Regions from separate parts of the Paenibacillus sp. fava2 genome, predicted to be linked through region 2. Evidence: predicted binding sites of a transcription regulator. Region 2 holds the regulator's gene; each other region holds the start of a gene.
The links. The regulator LexA, encoded in region 2, represses DNA repair genes until DNA is damaged. The targets are predictions, from matches to a motif close to CGAACATATGTTCG.
Positions count from the first base shown of each region.

Region 1: the regulator LexA is predicted to act here: its motif matches at 2,217-2,230, upstream of AC4G46_RS23925 (ImmA/IrrE family metallo-endopeptidase).
Region 3: the regulator LexA is predicted to act here: its motif matches at 1,356-1,369, upstream of AC4G46_RS11850 (YhjD family protein).
Region 4: the regulator LexA is predicted to act here: its motif matches at 3,076-3,089, upstream of AC4G46_RS23890 (YolD-like family protein).

Region 1 covers NZ_CM177755.1:5,439,243-5,443,894, forward strand. Annotated here, with positions in the region: gene AC4G46_RS23900 (glycosyl hydrolase) at 1-384, opposite strand, end outside; gene AC4G46_RS23905 (cytidine deaminase) at 540-959, opposite strand; gene AC4G46_RS23910 (NucA/NucB deoxyribonuclease domain-containing protein) at 1,100-1,537, shown strand; gene AC4G46_RS23915 (hypothetical protein) at 1,607-1,765, opposite strand; gene AC4G46_RS23920 (YjfB family protein) at 1,951-2,127, shown strand; gene AC4G46_RS23925 (ImmA/IrrE family metallo-endopeptidase) at 2,248-2,790, shown strand; gene AC4G46_RS23930 (hypothetical protein) at 2,842-3,000, shown strand; gene AC4G46_RS23935 (2-phosphosulfolactate phosphatase) at 3,137-3,913, opposite strand; gene AC4G46_RS23940 (hypothetical protein) at 4,102-4,236, opposite strand; gene AC4G46_RS23945 (YitT family protein) at 4,335-4,652, opposite strand, start outside.
Region 2 covers NZ_CM177755.1:4,208,414-4,213,065, forward strand. Annotated here, with positions in the region: gene AC4G46_RS18215 (HAD family hydrolase) at 1-175, opposite strand, end outside; gene AC4G46_RS18220 (hypothetical protein) at 216-743, opposite strand; gene AC4G46_RS18225 (DUF896 domain-containing protein) at 792-995, opposite strand; gene AC4G46_RS18230 (LysM peptidoglycan-binding domain-containing protein) at 1,115-1,528, opposite strand; gene lexA (transcriptional repressor LexA) at 1,759-2,385, shown strand; gene AC4G46_RS18240 (L,D-transpeptidase) at 2,506-2,844, shown strand; gene AC4G46_RS18245 (hypothetical protein) at 2,937-3,155, opposite strand; gene AC4G46_RS18250 (hypothetical protein) at 3,231-3,452, opposite strand; gene AC4G46_RS18255 (sporulation protein Cse60) at 3,726-3,917, opposite strand; gene AC4G46_RS18260 (hypothetical protein) at 4,150-4,536, opposite strand.
Region 3 covers NZ_CM177755.1:2,794,964-2,799,615, reverse strand. Annotated here, with positions in the region: gene AC4G46_RS11860 (ROK family protein) at 1-953, opposite strand, end outside; tRNA gene AC4G46_RS11855 (tRNA-Leu) at 1,142-1,225, opposite strand; gene AC4G46_RS11850 (YhjD family protein) at 1,394-1,849, shown strand; gene AC4G46_RS11845 (hypothetical protein) at 1,923-2,141, opposite strand; gene AC4G46_RS11840 (hypothetical protein) at 2,228-2,545, opposite strand; gene AC4G46_RS11835 (xanthine phosphoribosyltransferase) at 2,652-3,224, opposite strand; gene AC4G46_RS11830 (YkvI family membrane protein) at 3,404-4,519, shown strand; gene AC4G46_RS11825 (AAA family ATPase) at 4,526-4,652, opposite strand, start outside.
Region 4 covers NZ_CM177755.1:5,434,139-5,438,790, forward strand. Annotated here, with positions in the region: gene AC4G46_RS23865 (hypothetical protein) at 1-24, shown strand, start outside; tRNA gene AC4G46_RS23870 (tRNA-Leu) at 419-504, opposite strand; gene AC4G46_RS23875 (WGxxGxxG family protein) at 1,066-1,617, opposite strand; gene AC4G46_RS23880 (M15 family metallopeptidase) at 1,694-2,374, opposite strand; gene AC4G46_RS23885 (hypothetical protein) at 2,561-2,722, shown strand; gene AC4G46_RS23890 (YolD-like family protein) at 2,726-3,028, opposite strand; gene AC4G46_RS23895 (peptidylprolyl isomerase) at 3,251-3,865, opposite strand; gene AC4G46_RS23900 (glycosyl hydrolase) at 4,025-4,652, opposite strand, start outside.

The DNA of each region.
Region 1 (4,652 bases), 1.2 Mb from region 2:
GGCGTGATAGCTCATGGTGACAATGCCGCCGTCCTTATGCCAGCGGATGGCACTGTCTGTCACCCACTGACGCTGATTGGCTATCAGCGCTTCAGTCTGGTTGCCGATCGCTCCCAGCTCGTAGCCGTGAAGCCCGGCATATTGGCCGCTCGTAGCTTTAAGCTTGTTGCTGAACTCATCCGCACTTTCCAGATAATCGTGTATTCCGCTGATCAGTCCTTTGCCTTGAAGGGTATACAGCCTGTTCAGCAGATTCAGCGCCGGTGCTGCCAGCTTCTCATCTGCAGGAGCCCGCAGCAAGGCACGGAAGGCAGACTGCCACGCGGCATCGTTAACCAGCCGGGATGCCGAATCGAGCAGATCCCGGAGTATGCGCTGTTCCATCTGTTCCACCATCCTTTTTTTGTACCATTGTATGGGGACAACCGGTGCAGGGAAGCGGCGGATGGCGGGTAAGCCGATAATCATTTTAATTTCTAATATAGTTGCTTCAAGTTTTCATGCTACTACCTGTATGTATACTAAAAACAAGCTTGCTGCTACTCGCGGGAATAACGAAGGGGGAGCAGATCAAGAATATCGGCTTTGGCCAGCCCCTCTTCTCCGGGAAGAATCACCTTACAGTCTCTCGCGTAATCGGCAATCAGCTCCCGGCACATCCCGCAGGGCGATACCACCCTGATCTCCCTGTCTTCACTGTCCGGATCGGGATGCCTTACTGCAACAATGGTATCAAATGCCTTGTACCCCTCCGAAATAGCCTTGCCGATCACCATTGCCTCTGCGCAGACCGTTACACGGGACAGACTGGCCTCCAGATGCACCGCCGTAAAAATCTCGCCCGTCCTGGTGCGCAGCGCCGCACTGACATGATGCCTCTCCCATTCGTAGCGTTTTGTTATAATCTCTTGTGCGGCAGCTACCAGCGTTTCATCTTCAATTGAAATACTATATTTCATCCGGTTCTCCTCCTGATCATTCCGGACATCATCCGGCTTACCGATCTATTTTTCATAATTTAGTATACTAAAATCTGCTAATTATAAGCTATACTGAGTAGACCCGGGCAACAAGATTTCAGCATAATCAGGAGGAGCACGTGAACAAACAGAAATTTATCCCCAGTCTTATTATTGTTGTCCTGCTGGCTCTGGCAGCTTACTGGTTCGAGGAGAACGGCCAGTCCGTCACGACGCCTTCCACCGGCGGTTCCGAGGTTGTACAGCTTGTTTTCCCCTCAGACCGTTACCCTGAAACCGCGGAGCATATCCAGGAAGCGATCAAAAACGGTGAGTCAGCGATATGTACGATCAACCGCGGGGATGCCGAGGAGAACCGCAAGGAATCCCTCAAGGGGGTACCGACCAAAAAAGGCTATGACCGCGATGAGTGGCCGATGGCAATGTGTGCAGAGGGCGGTGCCGGAGCAGACATCGAATATATAACTCCCGCCGACAACCGCGGTGCAGGCAGCTGGGTAGGCAATCAGCTGGAAGGCTATGCCGACGGAACCCGGGTAGAGTTTATGTTCAAATAAGCAGCAACAACAGCAGCAGCTCCGCACGGGCTTTCGCGTGGCGCGGAGCTGCATATGCCGGAACTTTTTTTAGAATATACAGGCTTTTGTAATAATAACCAGCAAAATGAACAGAACCAGAATCGCATTGGTCGAGGTCATCCAAGGATTTACTACCGGCACTACCGGAGGCCCCTGATTTACTCCGCCAACATTGTTGTCGCAACCGCAACCGTATTCTGCACCCATTTTTTATTCCTCCCCTGAAATGTTTAATGCCCACAGCACAGAGTATGTATCAGGCATACCTGCAGTTTGGGCCAATCGGCAAACAGTTTTCTTCGCCTTATGAGGCTAATGAATCTTCGCTATGCAGTCGATATACATTAGGAGTACCGGTCATACCCCAATTTTAATGAAACAGGAGGTGCAAAATGGACATTGCCGCCTTATCCACAGCCATGAGCCAGGTGTCACTGCAGCAGGCAGCCGGACTTCAGGTACTGAACATAGCCAAGAATTCAGCTGAAATCATGGCGCAGAATATGACTCAGATGCTCCAGCAGAGCCCGCATCCGAATCTTGGAAAAACACTTGATATTCAGGTTTAATTGATTTATTCTTAAATACATAAGAACGCCAGTTCCGGTCTGATGCCGGCAAACCTTAGCCCTCCGGGCTTTTCTTTTACCCATAAATACGAACATACGATCTTATTTAGAGGTGATATTATGCAATCCTACTACCAAATGACCGCCCTTGAGGGCTGGACTGAAGATTTGTATCAGCGTCTGCAGGTTCGTAAACCGGCCGATATTTCCATCTCGTACATAGCTGAACGGCTGAACATCTGGGTCCATTACCTGGATGTGCGCAGCAAGAGTGTCGAGGCCTCCGCAGGCATGTACACGATGTTCCTGGACAACCGGCTTCCGCCCGAGCTGCAGCGCCTCGAATTTCTTCATGAGCTCTGCCATCTGCTCCGCCATGCCGGCAACCGTATTCTGATGCCCGGGCATTTCACACAGGCGCAGCAGGATGAATCCGAGCGATTTATCCTCTATGCGGCCATGCCCTATTCCATGATCTCCGCCGGACCGTTGCCCGAACAGCGCGAGGATGCCGTCTACTACTTAGCCTCTACATTCCAGGTACCTGAGGAGCTGGCGCTGCAGCGGATCGACCAGATTCAGCGGCGGATATTTCAGGGGCAGCTGATGGCGGTAATGGAACGGAGCGATGAGAGAAAATTCATCCAGAGACATATTCGTTAACCTGGGCGGGGACAATACCTTAATCAGTCTCAGTCCTTGAGGGGGTGCGATATGGAAGCTATTCAAGTCATCCGGTTATTACTGTCCCATCCGGATTACAGCGTGGATGCGGTTCATCCCGAGATTCCGGATTTTGTGGGCATTGCTGCAATCGAAGTCGATCACGAGACCCAGACCTTTTCGATTCTGCTGCAGGAGCCTGAGGGATAATATCCAGCCGGCTCACAAAAAAATGACCCCGCCGGCGTCCGGCAGGGTCCAAATCTATGAATAAGGGGGGTATGTCATTACTATACATCCCTTAACTTAATTCCTTATGAAATTCTGCTGAAGCCGGGATGAAATTTTATTTTTTCTGTACAAGATATGGCGCATTAACAAAACGGTTATGCTGCAGCACCGGAACGGCATAGCTGATATCTGCCTGGCAGCAGTAAGTCACATCTGCTTCGTATCCCCGTCCCCTCAGTTCACGGCTGCTGGCAGACTCCCAGATCAGCTCCCGGATCCGTTGCCCGGAAGACCTCAGAGCACCGATGCAAACCTCCGCTTCCGGAGACTTGCTTCCGGTTAGCTTGGAGAGGATCAGACCAGCTCCCAGATAATCTTCGATGCCGGGACGCAGATTGTTTTCGGCACCGATCACATCCAGCCATTTCTCACCGCACGGCACTACGGTAACCGGCGCCCCCAGCTCAAGCCTCAGCCTGTTCGCAGTGTCGGCAACAGCTGAAGCATTCAAGAGGCAGCCGACCAGCAATGCAGGTACCTGTGCCGCAAGCCATATGCAGGCTGCACCGTTCGTGGAGCACAGAACAAAGTCACGCTCATAATCAGCCGAGCTGAACGACAACGGCGACAATGAATGCCCTCCTGCTCTGAGCGCTTCGGCTCTGCCGCGGATAATTTCTGCTCCGAGCCCCTTGGCATAAGCTTTGGCCTGCTCATTGACCGGCGAAGGATACGGATAGATGGTAGCCTTGTGCTGAACTGCCGTTACTACGGTAGAGGAGAAGCTTAGTACATCGACCATAACGATGATGTCTCCACGCTCTGCTGCAGCCCTCGCCCCTCTTTGACCCCATTCCAGTTTAATGTCATAGGGCGACTGATCATAAAACACAGGTTTCCCTCCTCTCTTCAGGATTCATCTCATATGAACCTTCAAAGAGGGAGTTACCCATAGAAGGCAGTCTGCGAACCGCCAAATTACCGTTTCACTTCATTTTTTTTGGGAATTTTCTGCAGTTTCTTCAGCTTTCAAAGAAAAAGCCCTGCCGGAAGTCCGGCAGAGCACATTGATTAAGTCAATTATACCCAGAAAGCCTTAGTGATAATAACCAGCAGGATGAACAATACCAGAATTGCAGCACTAGAAGTAAAAGGACTGCCGTATCCGCAGTTTGCTCCGCCAACCGGACTTACATTTTCACCATAACAACCCATTTCCAATTCCTCCTTCATGATTGAGAGTACACCATAGCATATGTGATTTGCCCGCTGCTGACTGGGTGAAACGGCAATGACTTTTCGCCCGGCTGCATTTATTTGGAGATATCAATAAACCCTTCGCCGAACACATCGCGCACATCATGGATCGTGACAAAGGCATTTTTGTCCTCGGCCCGGACGATTTTTTTGAGCATGGAGACTTCCTGCTTGCTGATGGCGATGTAGAGCACGTTTTTGTCCTCGCCGGTGTAATACCCATAGCCCTGCAGCACCGTCACTCCGCGGTCCATAAGCTCGGTAACCTTTGCAGCAATGCGGTCGTGCTCAGCCGATATGATCGTTACTGCCTTTTTGGGGTTTACCCCCTCAATGATGAACTCCATTGCCTTGGTTCCAATAAAGAGAATAAC
Region 2 (4,652 bases):
AGGTCTCGTAAGATTCATAGAGGCTTCTGGCCTCCCTGCGGACTGCAGCCTCCAGCTCATGAGGGTCAACAGTGTCACCTGCTGCTTCGCAGGCGGCACGGAAGGCTTCCTCGACGCTCCGTTCATCCCAGAGCAGTGTATCGTCAAGATCAAATAGTACGGCGGTAATCGGCATAATAACGCTCCCTCTCCCTATGCTGGTCTATCTTATCTTTCTACTCGTGCACTACTTCAATGTTATTAGCTTTGGCGAACTGCTCGAGGCGCGCTCCCATTGCTGCGGTATCATAACGGTTCAGCAATCTGGAGAACACCCACTGCTTGCGTTTACCTTTATATTTCAGGGCAACCATGCTGCGGGACAGGATAATCTTCTCAATCTCGGATGCCTGCAGCCAGCGCTCACGGTTATATTTAATGGTAGAAACTCTGGCCCGCTCAACCTTCAGGAAAGGACGGCGGAAGAAGATCAGGGCTGCCAGTAAGAAGTATAGTACAACGCCCAGCCAGTTGGCCAGTATACCCTGCCCCCGGGCTTCATCAATGGAGCCCACTACCCAGAACATAATTCCGAGCAAGAGCAGCACAATCGGAAATACAATGTTGCGGCCTTTAAAAACATCACTGCTTCCGGCAGCCGAAGATGATTTGGAAGCATAAATCGTTTCCTTGCCTTGCTTCTTTCGTTGCTTATTGACTTGCTTGGTATTGCGTTGAACCATTCTTTCCCAAGAACGGGCCATGTGAGTTCCCCCTAGTCGTCCTAAAATATCTATGACAAAGCCACGGGACTAATGCGTAAGCCCCTTGTTGCCCTGATCATCGTTATCCACAATCTCAATGGTATCCAGCTGTGCCCGGAAATTTCTGCGGATGTTGCCCAGGTAGATTTCGCGGAGCCGGGCGCGTTCCGCCAGTTCCTCTTCTGTCAGGCCGCTGCTCTTCTGCTTGCGTGCCAATTCATTGATGCGTGCGACCAATTCGTCTATATTCAATGCTTTCCCCTCCCCTATAAATTCATTCTAACTTTGCCATGAGAAAAAGAGCTTGTCAAGGTCTCCTCCCTGCAAGCTCTTTATGGCGTGAACTATAGTTGATATTTAAGCAATCCCAATTAATATGCCGGCAGTGTCAGGACATCCCCGGCCTGTATGTCACTGCCCTTGAGCCCGCTCGCTTTCTCGATTCCTTCTATATATACAACCGTCCTCATGTCAGACGGTTTATGTGCAAGCGCAATGCTCCAGAGGGAGTCGCCGCGTTCCACTACCACACGTTCAGCCGGCATCACTGAGGATACTGATCCTGCAAATACATTACCTACCACTGTGAAGCCGGAGACCGCCAGCATCAGGATCATGGCAAGCTTCACCAGCTGGCCTCTGCGGAACAGGCTCATTAATGTACCGAACAGGGTTGCTGCTGACTTCTTCATACGGATTACATATTCTAAAACAGAATCATCTCCGGCAGATTGAACCTCACGGGTCTCATCGTAGATGCTGCGGTAAGTACTGTACTTTAACAAAATCATCGACCTCCAAACACGTGTTCTTAAATTTGAGATTAATATAACACGAACATGTGTTTTGATCAATAGATTTTTTCGAACAATTGTTCCCCTTGTTTTCCGGCTCTATTCTACCTCTTCTGACAGCATCATCCAAATGTTATTATGAAATAGTTAGAACTTATGTTTGTACGAACGGAAGTTCTATGTTATAATTTTCCCAAACATACTATATGGGGTTGATTCCAATGTCAAAGATTTCGAGTCGTCAGCTGGCGATCCTGGAATTCATACGTAACGAAGTCCGCAGCAAGGGTTATCCTCCGTCTGTCCGGGAAATCGGGGAAGCTGTCGGTCTTGCCTCCAGTTCCACCGTGCATGGTCATCTGGACCGTCTAGAGAAGAAGGGTCTGATCCGCCGTGACCCTACGAAGCCTCGCGCTATAGAACTGCTTGGCCAGGAAGATTCAGAGAATGTACATCAGTTCGTACAGACGGTTACCCGTATTCCTGTTGTTGGTAAAGTCACCGCCGGGGTGCCGATTACCGCTACCGAGAATATTGAGGATTACTTCCCGCTGCCTACCCATTATGTCGGTGACAACAAGGTCTTCATGCTCTCCGTGCTCGGAGACAGCATGGTTGAGGCCGGAATTATGGATGGCGACTATGTTATTGTCCGCCAGCAGCAGACAGCAGATAACGGTGATATCGTTGTAGCAATGACTGAAGAAGACGAAGCTACTGTCAAGACCTTCTATAAAGAACGTGATCATATCCGCCTGCAGCCGGAGAACCCGGCTTACGAACCTCTCCGCTTGAACCGGGTTACCATCCTTGGCAGAGTCATTGGACTTTTCCGTGATATCCATTAATTAATCCTCCCGAGGCTGTTGCGCATCCATTGTGCAGCAGCCTTTTTTCTGTCCTGAAATTCAAGTTCACGGGTCCGGTATTCCGCACATATTCTGATTGCAGAAGGAGTGCTGATGACAATGCCCAATTACCGGATTATTGTTGACCTGTCGCAGCGTATGCTGTATCTGCTGGATAATAACATTGTGACCCGCGGCTTCCCTGTAGGAATCGGTACGATGCTGACAGCTTCACCCGAAGGCGAATATACCATTATTAACAAGCAGCCCAATCCCGGCGGGCCGTTCGGCGTCTTTTGGATGGGCCTGTCCAAACCCCATTACGGCATCCACGGAACCAATAACCCTGCCTCGATCGGCCATATGGTCTCACACGGCTGCATCCGGATGTATAACGAAGATGTTCTTGCTTTGTCACGCATCGTTCCTATCGGCACACGGGTCACCATCAGGGAGTAGGAGACGCAGATTCCGCCTATAATGCAGAAAAGACACCTCCGCGGAGCGGGGTGTCCTTTCTGCATGCTTTATCCTTCTGTACCTGCCATTCTCTACAGTACACTGCGCAACAATCTGATTGCGATACGGTTCAAGCGGAGGGCTTCCCGGATAGACGCCCGCGCTGCCAGCAATTCACGTCTGGCCCGGCTCGGATTCGGCAATCTGCGCAGATTTTCATTAATTTCTTCAAGCCGCTCCAGAAGAATGGCCCGCTGTGCCAGCAGAGCACGAATTGCTCTGCGGATTCTTAACCGATCTCTTTCTGCCATATTAACACCTCTTTTACGTTTTATAGTATAAGAGATGCCGAGATGGCTCTTCCGGCCTGTGTGATCAGGCAGTTGTTATTTTTCGGGTATACGCACACGGAATTCAAAATCTTTGCGTCTGTAAGTCATCCCGCCCAGCTCTATGTATTCCGGTGTCCATTTTTGCAGCGGACCTGCACAGTCAGCAAAGACCGGCGGTTTACCCTCCCGCAGCTGCAATACATATATATCTGCCTCTGCAAGCGCTGCTGCAAATAAATCAGCATCACATAACAGCACCTTGTAAGTCGTGTTCAATCCGCTTCCCCCTTGTAGTCTAATTCATACTTGGTACGGATATCATAAACATTTCCTTTTTTAAATATAACACAATTGGTAATCTATGTATGTGATAATTCCCTTAGACCGGCAAAAGGAAAAGGCATTACCCTTAAGCTCTCCTTTTATCGAAAGCCGCAGATAATGCCTTTCCCTCTCTCTCCTTTTCAGCCCAGAGTATAAAAAAGTACTAAAATTACAATGGTTAACGTTGAAGCAAAAGACAGCCAGGTGAACAGCCGCTCCCAGAATTTATTTTTCATCTGTCTTGTATACCACCAAAATCGTGCTCCGCTGATGCTCCGCGCCGTCACGCGAGGACTTCACTACCGATCCGTAACAGATATTTACGACCTGTTCCTCCGTAAGCCCCTTGAGGAATTCATTCGCCTTATTCTCGGCGTAGAAATTATCCCCGTCTACAAACTCTTTTACCTGTATCATAGTATTCTCCTTTTATGCTTCGCATTCTCGGTTATATTGGAACACATGTATTAGATAGCAGCGAAATGCACATGGCGCATCACCCCTTGACTAACATTTAATGTAAAATATCCCTAAATGAATAGTAAGGCATTCCGCAGCGGTCTGCGAAATGCCTTACTATTTGCCTAGCTTAACACCGGGCATGCGAATGGTCAAATACTTTTTACACAATTATACAACTATTATATGGTTAAGTTTGAGTAATAAGGAACTTTTGAAGCGCAAGCTCGGTCGTGACCGCCTTAGCGGCTGCCTCCAGGGACGGGATCCACAGAATCGAATCCTGCCTTATATAATTAAGCACCGCTTCACTGCTGCGGTCAAAATCAATCAGATGCTTGCTCTCGGCATGCTCTATGCTCTGTCTGGCCAGTTCAACAATCTCCACATAATCAAGCCTCAGCTGTGTCTGAATGCTCGTATCCACGGATTTTAATTTTGCCCAGGCAAAGGCTCCGCCCTCGACAACCTGCTCCGAACCCTTCATATACTCAACGCCTGAATGATTGGTAATAAACCCGACAACCCTCTCTTCAATCGCCTCATAACGTAAAATCATTTCCGGGTCATAGTACATTTAACACTCCCTTCTAACCTAAAATATGCAAGAAAGGCCTTTCTGTCGCTTACGCAGTGAAAGACCCTCAGGATGAGAATTACACAAATAAGTTAACATAACCATAACCCATTTTA
Region 3 (4,652 bases), 1.4 Mb from region 2:
TCCTCCTGTGTATTGTTCTTGATAAGCAGCGCTGGCAGATGCTCTTCCGGTATGTATTGCCGGCAGCCGTCAAGCAGCTCCTCTGTCATCGAAGGATGGGTCAAATCGCCTGTGACCGCAATGGAAACCGGATTAAGGACCGTTATGATGGAAGACAGCATATGAGCTGCTACAGACACGAACGTATCCTTGCTATGCAGCTTTTTCAGCTGCTCCTCCCGTGAAAGGCCAACCGGAAAATAAGAGATCTCCCCTGCAAAATTGGTCGAGCCCGTCACCATGCGCCCGTTAACGATAAAGCCCGCTCCCGGAAAATGATTGTCAGGAAAGGTTACCACGGCAAACGGCTGATCCTCCTCCAGATTCTGAAGCTGATAAAAGCCGTACACTGTAGCATTCATATCATTCTCGATGATGATGTCCATATTGTACATCTCACTAAGCTGCTCACCCAGCGGCACCCCGGCAAGTGCAGCCACATCACAAATTCCGATAACCCCGCGGTGCGCGACTCCCGGAATGCCGATGCCGGCTGCTTTTACATTGCGGTGTCTCCCGACAAGCTCACCGACCAGAGAATGAATAGTATCGGCATCAATATAGTCAAAATGCCGGGTCCCCTCCTCCACCTGATCACCTGCCAGATTGACAATAAGGTAGGTTATGGAATGACGGCCGCCTTCCGTCTTCACCATCAGACACAGTACACAGGCATAATCAGCATTGAACATATACTGCCTGGCAGGACGCCCGCCGCTCGATTCCTCCAGCTCCAGTTCAATCACCTCACCGCTGCGGACCAGCTCATTCAGAATACTGCCGCAAGTGGCTACGCTCAGCCGCGTCATATTGGCGATTGACGCCTTCGTGCCTGTACCGGCAGCCTTCAGCGTATTTTTGACCAGCTCAACATTAATCTTCTTGACTTGAGCGGTGTTGTGGGATATTGGCATGGTTGGCCCCTTCCTGTTCCCTGAGTTATTACAACTCTTTTAATAAGTGCAAATATAATGGCTTTGGGCGCTGCTGTCAAGGGGGCGGCTATAAACAACAGATCAATACGGGGATATAACTAAAGCGCATTTCACGCAAAAAAAGACCCGCAATTGCCTAAGGCATTACGGGTCTTTCTTCATTAGGATGCGGTCGAGAGGACTCGAACCTCCACGGTATTGCTACCACACGGACCTGAACCGTGCGCGTCTGCCAATTCCGCCACGACCGCAAATTCTGTTGTGCCACTCTCGCGGCCACAAGATAGATCTTACCATGTACGGACATAAGAGTCAACATTTTTTTATTTTCATTATTTTTTGGATAATTATTGCTTTTCATTATAAATTTAAGGTATAATAAGAACAAAAGTTCGCATACTATAAATGAGGTGATTTATATGGCGACTACTACCAGAACCACTCTGAACACACCAATTATCCCTGAAGATATAACCAAAGACGAACTGTCCCTTGTGAGAAGCTATCTGCTGCTGACGTTTATTCATAAAGTATTCGAGCGTGATTGCCGGGTAATCGGCAAGAGCGGTTTATTTAAGACTCCCCAGCTCTACATGGAGCTGGTTACGGGCGCAACCAAGAAGACTTCGCTGATGCTGCAGGAGGTAACCCGTGAGCTGACCTCCCACAATCTGAAGATCACCACGATCCGTCAGGATCAGCGCGGAGTAGAAGCCTCCTATGCCTGCCGGGGCTATACCGGCGAGATCAACATCCAGTGGCCGGGCTTCCGTAATGAGATGATGCAGCGCATGCGCGCTTATCTCGGACTGAATCCCGAGCTCGCCGTACTGCCCAAGAACGAGAGCGTTGAACAGATGGCTATGTCCATCTGATGGTTATCAGCCTGTATGCAAGAAGCCCCGTCCATACCCGGACGGGGCTTCTCTGCGTTTAACGCGCTTAATCTTATAAATCCTCCAGCCCTTTACGCGGCTCCGAGTACGGCTGGAAAATGTAATTGCGGTCGAGCTTGACTACATGCTTATTTGGACGGCGCACCATCACCTGGGTCTCATTCCAGGCCAGGATTATACCTCTTACATCATTGCTCTGGAGTGCGTCACGAATGACACGCACCTTCTCACCGGACAAACGGTAAGCATCCAATTCTTCATCACTGATCATGTTCCTAACCCTCCAATACAAAAAAGCTTGTCTATTCAAAAAAAGACCCAAATGAGAATCCATTTGGGTCTTGCTTGACTAAGATCCTATATCAGCGCTTCATTCTTCTCAAACCAGAAATCAAGAACTTTAGCGGACATCACACGTTGTTCCAGGTATTCAACCTGATTGTCTGTGAAATTCTCTTTCCAGTTGAAATCCAGCTCTTGGCACAAACTGGTGATCGTTAAAAGTTCCGACCAGGCAACATAACGTTTATACCAGAAAAATTGAGGATGTTCAATCATATAGGGATACAGATCGTCGAACTCTGTGTGTTTACAATCCAGGGCACGCTCGAAATGATCCTTGGCCTCGGTTAGCTTATCAATAAAAAATTGCTCTGTCACCGGTTCTTTCCCCATTGTGACGCCTCCTCTCCTATGTCTAATCTTTATTATAAAGGAAAAGTTATAGGGTGAAAAGAAGATGTTTTAAAAATAGGCTTTTGTTTGGATAATTGTCACTGAATTAATCGGCGAAATGAACCTTCCCGTCTTCCAGCGACTCTATACGGACCAGCGATTCCAGACGGATACCCTGATCTCTGATCGTACGGGCTCCTGCCTGGAAGCACTTCTCCACGACGACTCCCATCCCGGCAAGCTCAGCACCGGAACGCTGGATAATCTTGATCAGCCCGCGCGCAGCATCACCGTTGGCAATAATATCATCAATAAACAGAACTTTATCTTCCCGGGAAATATACTGGCGGGACAGCATGATGTCGGTAACAATCCCTTTGGTAAAGGACGGAACCCGTTCACACAGGGCATCAGGATCAGCCAGCAGCGTTTTTTTGCGGCGGGCAAATACAAGCGGCACCTTCATTTCCAAAGCGGTGGCAAACGCCACGGCAATACCCGAGGATTCCACAGTGACCACCCGTGTGATCCCTGCATCCGCGAATCTCCCGGCAAACTCCCGTCCCATTTCCATCGTCAGGATCGGATCAACCTGGTGGTTGAGCAGGGCATCCAGCTTCAGCACCTGATCGGAATGGACAACCCCTTCCTCTAATATCCGCTGTTTCAATACTTCCATGACTTAGTACCCCCATTACCTTAATAATTCCAGACGCTCCGCATCCGCATACCTTCATTTCAGCTGTGCGGAAGTCATGTCCCTCTGGCTATCATCATAACCTGTACTATATGGACTGCACAAGGCAATCCGGCGGGCAACGCCCATTTTTATAATCAGAGCACACGAGGAGTGAAGCCATGAAATCGCATGTCCGCACGCTGCAGATTGCTTTCACCTATATCGGCACCATTGTAGGCGCAGGGTTTGCTACCGGCCAGGAGATCCTCCGTTTTTTTACCCGGTACGGCCACTGGGCCCTGCTTACCATCATGCTCTCCAGCATTCTGTTCGTTTGGCTCGGCACCAAGATGATGGTCATCGCCCGCCGGATCGGTGCGGATTCCTATGAGGATTTCAACCGCCATCTGTTCGGTGAAAAAGCGGGCAGCCGCATCAGCCTGTTCACCATGGTCATCCTGATCGGGGTCAACAGCATCATGCTGGCCGGCGCCGGGGCTATTTTTCAGGAGCATCTGGGTCTGCCTTATCAGGCGGGACTGCTGATTACAGTAACCGGTTCGTTCTTTTTGCTGAAGCGCGGAATGTCAGGGATTATGCAGCTTAACAGTCTGGTCGTGCCGCTGATGCTTACTCTGTCGCTTATCATCATTTTTAATACATTCGGGCTGCCGGGAGCGGGGCGGTTTCTGTTTCTGCAGACGGACAGCAGCACCTTTGGTGCCTGGATGTCCCCCTTACTCTACACCGCCTTTAATCTCAGCATGGCCCAGGCTGTGCTTGTCCCGCTGGCCCGGCATACTGAGGATGAAAAGGCGCTGATGCGCGGAGGCATTCTGGGCGGAATCGGCATCGGCTTCATGCTGCTGGCCGCACATTTTGCCATGAGCTCACAGATGCCGGGTATTTTGCAATACGAAGTCCCGATGGGCAGCATTGCCTTCCGGCTCGGCTCCATCGTTCAGCTGATCTATTTGCTGCTGATCTTCCTGGAAATCTTCAGCACCTTCATCGCCAACATTTACGGAGTCAGCGTACAGCTGCAGCAGCGTCTGCCTGTCGCCCCTGCCCTGGTCACCCCGCTGCTCATGCTGTTCTGTTATCTGTTCAGCCAGTTCGGCTTCAGCTCGCTGCTCGGGGTATTCTACCCGATCTTCGGCGCCCTGGCCCTGGTCTGGGTCAGCATGCTGCTGCGTGCACCGCTATCCCCCCCTCCTCAGGGACCTGAAGGGAAAGGCAAGGCTAAGGGCATAACAATTGTTGCAGTCAAGCCGGTTGTGCGCGGGCGGAAATGAGGGATGTTAGACGGAAATAACAGCCGCAGCCGGAATAATCCGCGCTGCCGCTTCCGCAACATAGCGGTGGCAGGTCATCATTACGATCTGCCTGGTTGCCGACAGTTCGCCTATCAGGGCCAGTGCCGCAGAC
Region 4 (4,652 bases), 1.2 Mb from region 2:
ACAAGCTCTGCAAAAAAACAATAATCATTAGACTTAGAAAAGTGCCCTCCTTCATTGCCAAATAGGCAATAAAGGGGGGCATTCGTTTAATGATCAGTCTATACTAATAATGAGAATCCCAAAATTAGGACTCTCATTGAATGTCAATATTAAACACATCAGTTGCCGGGCTACCTATGTTGACCTCCAACCTAACTCTTATCCAATCCAAAAAAATCATACAAGTTCACAGTTTAAAAAACCTCTCTAGAACTTGTGGTTAGACAAGCACTGAAAAGGAGTATTATCGTCAGGGTTCTGTGTGTTCTAATGTGATTCCTAGATTCCTAGACACACAGAACCTTTAGCATTCGGGAAAATTATAGCTTATAAAAACAAAAAGAAAAAAACCTTGATTTCTCAAGGTTTCTCACTGTAGTGCCGAGGACGGGGGTCGAACCCGTACGAAGGTCACCCTTCGCAGGATTTTAAGTCCTGTGCGTCTGCCTGTTCCGCCACCCCGGCATATATTGTGCGCTCTAACGCGACAAGAAATATCATATCACGTATCTGGTGATCGCGCAATCCATATTGCCAATTTTTTTATTTACAATAGAGTTAGGCTGCTTCGGCCTAACTTCACGTGGCTTGTCATAAAAAGCACTTTTAATGGTCACACAGCGGAATTGTTACTTTAGCACATCCAAAGAGCAAAGTTACCTATATTCCCCCGCCAATAGCATCAAACGAGATAAATCAAAGGCATTTTTGCCTTTGATTCCAGCCTTCAGCGCTCAATACCCCAATTCAAAGGCATTTTTGCCTTTGATTCCAGCCTTCAGTGCTCAATACCCCAATTCAAAGGCATTTGTGCCTTTGATTCCAGCCTTCAGCGCATAATACCCCAATTCAAAGGCATTTGTCCCTTTGATTTCTGCCTCCAGCACTCACTACCGCCTCAAATGCGCGCACAAGCCAAAATCAGGGGCATCCCTGCCCCTGATCCCTGCTCATTGCCGCCCAACAAAGGGCGAAACCTCCTGCGCCATTCATCAGCAACCTTCCGCCGTGGCAGCGGGTTACCTGCTAGTGACGTTCCCGCTCGCCGCTCCGGTTACGCATGCCGGCCAGACCCAGCAGACCGATCAGACCGAGCCAGCCCCAGTTGGAGCCTCTGTCGTTGTCTGTATTGGTGGTTGTGCTGGTGGCGCGGTATCTGCCGGTCTGATTGGTGGTGGACAGCGGGGAGACGGTGCTGTTATCACGGTCCCGGACCGCGTTGTTCACCATGTTCTCACCTTTACGAACTGTACCGGTGGTTCTGTTCATCAGCTTATCACCGCTGCGTTCAACTTCATTCATCAACGTATTGCCGTTATGATTCATCATCCGGCCGTCTGTTCCGCGCATCGTATTGCCGGTCTGATTCATCATCCGGTGATCCGTTCCGTTGAGCATATGAGTACCCGTTCCATTCGTTTCACGGATGCGCTCGGTTCTCATACCGTTTGCTCCGGTATCCGGAATGGATGTACCCATTCCCCCACCGGTGCCAGCAGCATTAGCTGCATAACCCGATCCCATCAGACTCATGGATAACAGTGTAGTGCAGGCAAGGCTTGTGACCAGCTTGTTCAAGAGAAATGCCCCCTTTGAGGAAATTGTATTTCGCTGATAATTTCCCCATGTGGATCATCATCTATACAGGTGGTCCTTATTCCCTGACGAGGTTCACAGTCCGGCTGGCAGCATCGTAGGTGACCTGTGCGCCAAGCGCCTCAGCAACCGCCCGCACGGGTGCAAAGGTTATGCCGTTCTCCAGAAGGCCGCTGGTAATTTTAACTCCATTCAGTGTGACTGTAATGGCCTGATCCATTCCGCCGGTTGTCCCGTTAATCAGGGCCAGTGTATCCTTGACCTGCTGAACCGTCGGCTGCCTGCCGGCCCGCAGCTGCTCTGTGGTCAGCCCGAAGGTCATCTCGAGATGGGAATAATCCTTGAAGGAGGTCCAGTCTCCGCCCCAGGCAAAACCCAGCTTCTTGGCTTCCTGCGCCACCTGCTGCCAGTCAGCCGTCTTGTCATTGTTGCCGTCACGGGATGTATCCCATGAGACCGTTTTGCCATCCGGCAGGAGCAGGGCAAAATCGATGGCCAGACCATAGTTATGATAACTGGAGCCGCCTCTGGCATTCGTTACAATGTTTCCCGGCTTGGTGCGGCCTTGCGCATACAGTGCATTTTGTTCGGCTATAGTCCGCATGCCCTGGGTGATGACAATCGGGATGCCTTTGGCATAGCTGCGCTGGATCAGAGCACTGGCACCTGCCAGCAGAACCGGATGAAGCTTACCCAGCCAGCCTGCCGATTTACTTTTCACCTGATCTAAAGTCAGCATTTTCCTCACCCCCTGGTATAGTAGATGCCCTCTCTGCCTGCTTTGCTTGTACGGTTTGCCTAAAGTGTGTGCACCATTCGTACGAAACCGCCCATCCCGTTCTCTGATTAGAAGCTTTGGATGTTTTCCCGCCTAAAAGGCCACACTATCCGAAATAAACTCCATTCCCGAAAGGCGGATTAGCCCTTGGACATTCACAGTGACAGCTATAAGATTGCCGCGCTTAGCGACAGGAAGGACGCCGTTGAGGTGATCCGGCAGGCCGAGGAAGCTATTGCACGGATAACAGGCAACAAAGAGGTTACCCTGATCGCCTATGAGAAAACAGACGGCCCAGCCATAAATTAGGGATCAGGCGAGGTAAGCCTCAGCGATGTCATCTACACGAACCCATTTCCATTCCTCTGCCCACTGCAGCTTAATCTCACGCGAGTGGGTATGAATGGAGGTGACAAAACCGTTCAGCTGCCTGCCCTCTCCCTCCCCCTGCAATACCAGTGTTATACGGATATGACTCCGGAGCGATTGTGCAAGAGTACTCTCAATCCCTTCCAGTCTCCGCAGATTTGCAGCGGGTTCATCCCGGTGCAGTGCATCCTCTTCATTCCTGTGAACAAGACCTCCCTGCAGGCCTTCCTCCAGCTGTTTGCCCATCGCCGTTCCTCCTTATGTTGTTGGTAATCACTCGCGCTCCATTAATACGAACATACGTTTGTATTATTATATCTGCAGATCCGGCTTTTAATCAAGCATCAAAAAATGACAACAGACGGATTTCCATTCCTAGGTGCATGCTGCAGGCCGCAAGCAAAAGGCGCGCACAGCCAGGCTGTACAGCGCCTCTAATGAAGTTCATAATCCGCATAATAATTTGCTTTATTCTGTGCTTGTATTTGTCTTTGCTCCGGTATCCACTGAATCTGCTTCTGTACCAACTACAGTTCCGGGAACAGTCCCCAGCTCCGTCTCAGCCGCGCTGTCCTCATCCAGCAATCCTACAGCGACCCGGGCTTGATTCACTTTGGAGATCCCGTACAGCATTGCCACATCCGCCTGCTGGTTCATGGCGTTGAACTCATCTGCTGTAACCTCCGGGGAAGCCGCACTCTGAGAAGCCTGCTCTTTGATGGAATAGGCGCTCTGGAACGCAATGGCTGCATCTCTCAGCAGAGTCTCAATATTTTCCGGCAGACTCTTGGAAATTTTCACATCATTAACCTGGTCTGCAATATCAGAGGCTGTATCCTGGAAAGAATCAAGCGCCTTTTCAAGCTCCTTGTCCGTAGCAACTCCTGTCGAATAAGAGGTTAGTGTCGTATTGAAATTTTCCAGCGACGTTTTGCCCATTTCGTCAAACTTCGTCATTTCATTGTAGAAGTTCTGTACGGTCTCCTGAACCTCCTCCTCTGAAGCTGGCGCAGAGCTGTTATTGCTGCAGGCACTAAGGATCATTACCATTAAAAGTACGGTTATCAATAAAGCTTTTTTCATCGTCTCAAATCCCTCCACTTAACAGAATAATGGCGGGTTTTGTAAAGTGCAAATGAAATAAATGTAAAAAGAGCTCATAAGCACCAAATTTCAAATTTAAAGCGTCTTCATCACAAAAAGATCTCCAAAAATTTGGAGATCTTCTGCAAGTTTACCCGTCTAAGCAAGCACATAGGCTGTGGCGGGAATAACGGCCCGGGGCTGGCTGTGGCTCTCCCACATCAGAATAGCCTTGGCATCTCCCTGGTTCTCGTAATACTCTACCTTCAGCTCATGCAGCTTGCCTTGAATCAGCTGTACAGTTCCTGTTCGCTCTGTGCCGCTCTGCTTGATCCAGCTGTCGATGACGGGAACCCCGTCCACCCACACCCGTATGCCGTCATCCGAGTAGGTATAAAGATTATAGGTCTCGCTGAAATCGGGCTTCAGTTTACCGGTCCAGCGTACCGCAAAGAAATCGGCATTGATTAACGGATCAGGGCTCGTTTGTCTCCATGAAAAGTTAATTGCTGAATCTGTCCTTACCAGTGCGGGAGCTCCGCTCAGCGTGATGTTATTGAAATACTCGCCCTTGATTCCAGGAGGATGTGTTTGCTCCCCTTCAGCGGCCAGGGCTTTATACTCGTCTCTGGTAATCACAAAGCTGTCATTCATAAAGGACTTGATCACAGCCTCCGTATTCTGCTCATACAGCAGTTTGGCCCAGGTCAGCTGGTAGGACCATTTGTTCTGCGATTTGGCCAGCTCTGCCGGTGAAGGCAGCTTTCCGTTCTCACCGATGGCAATT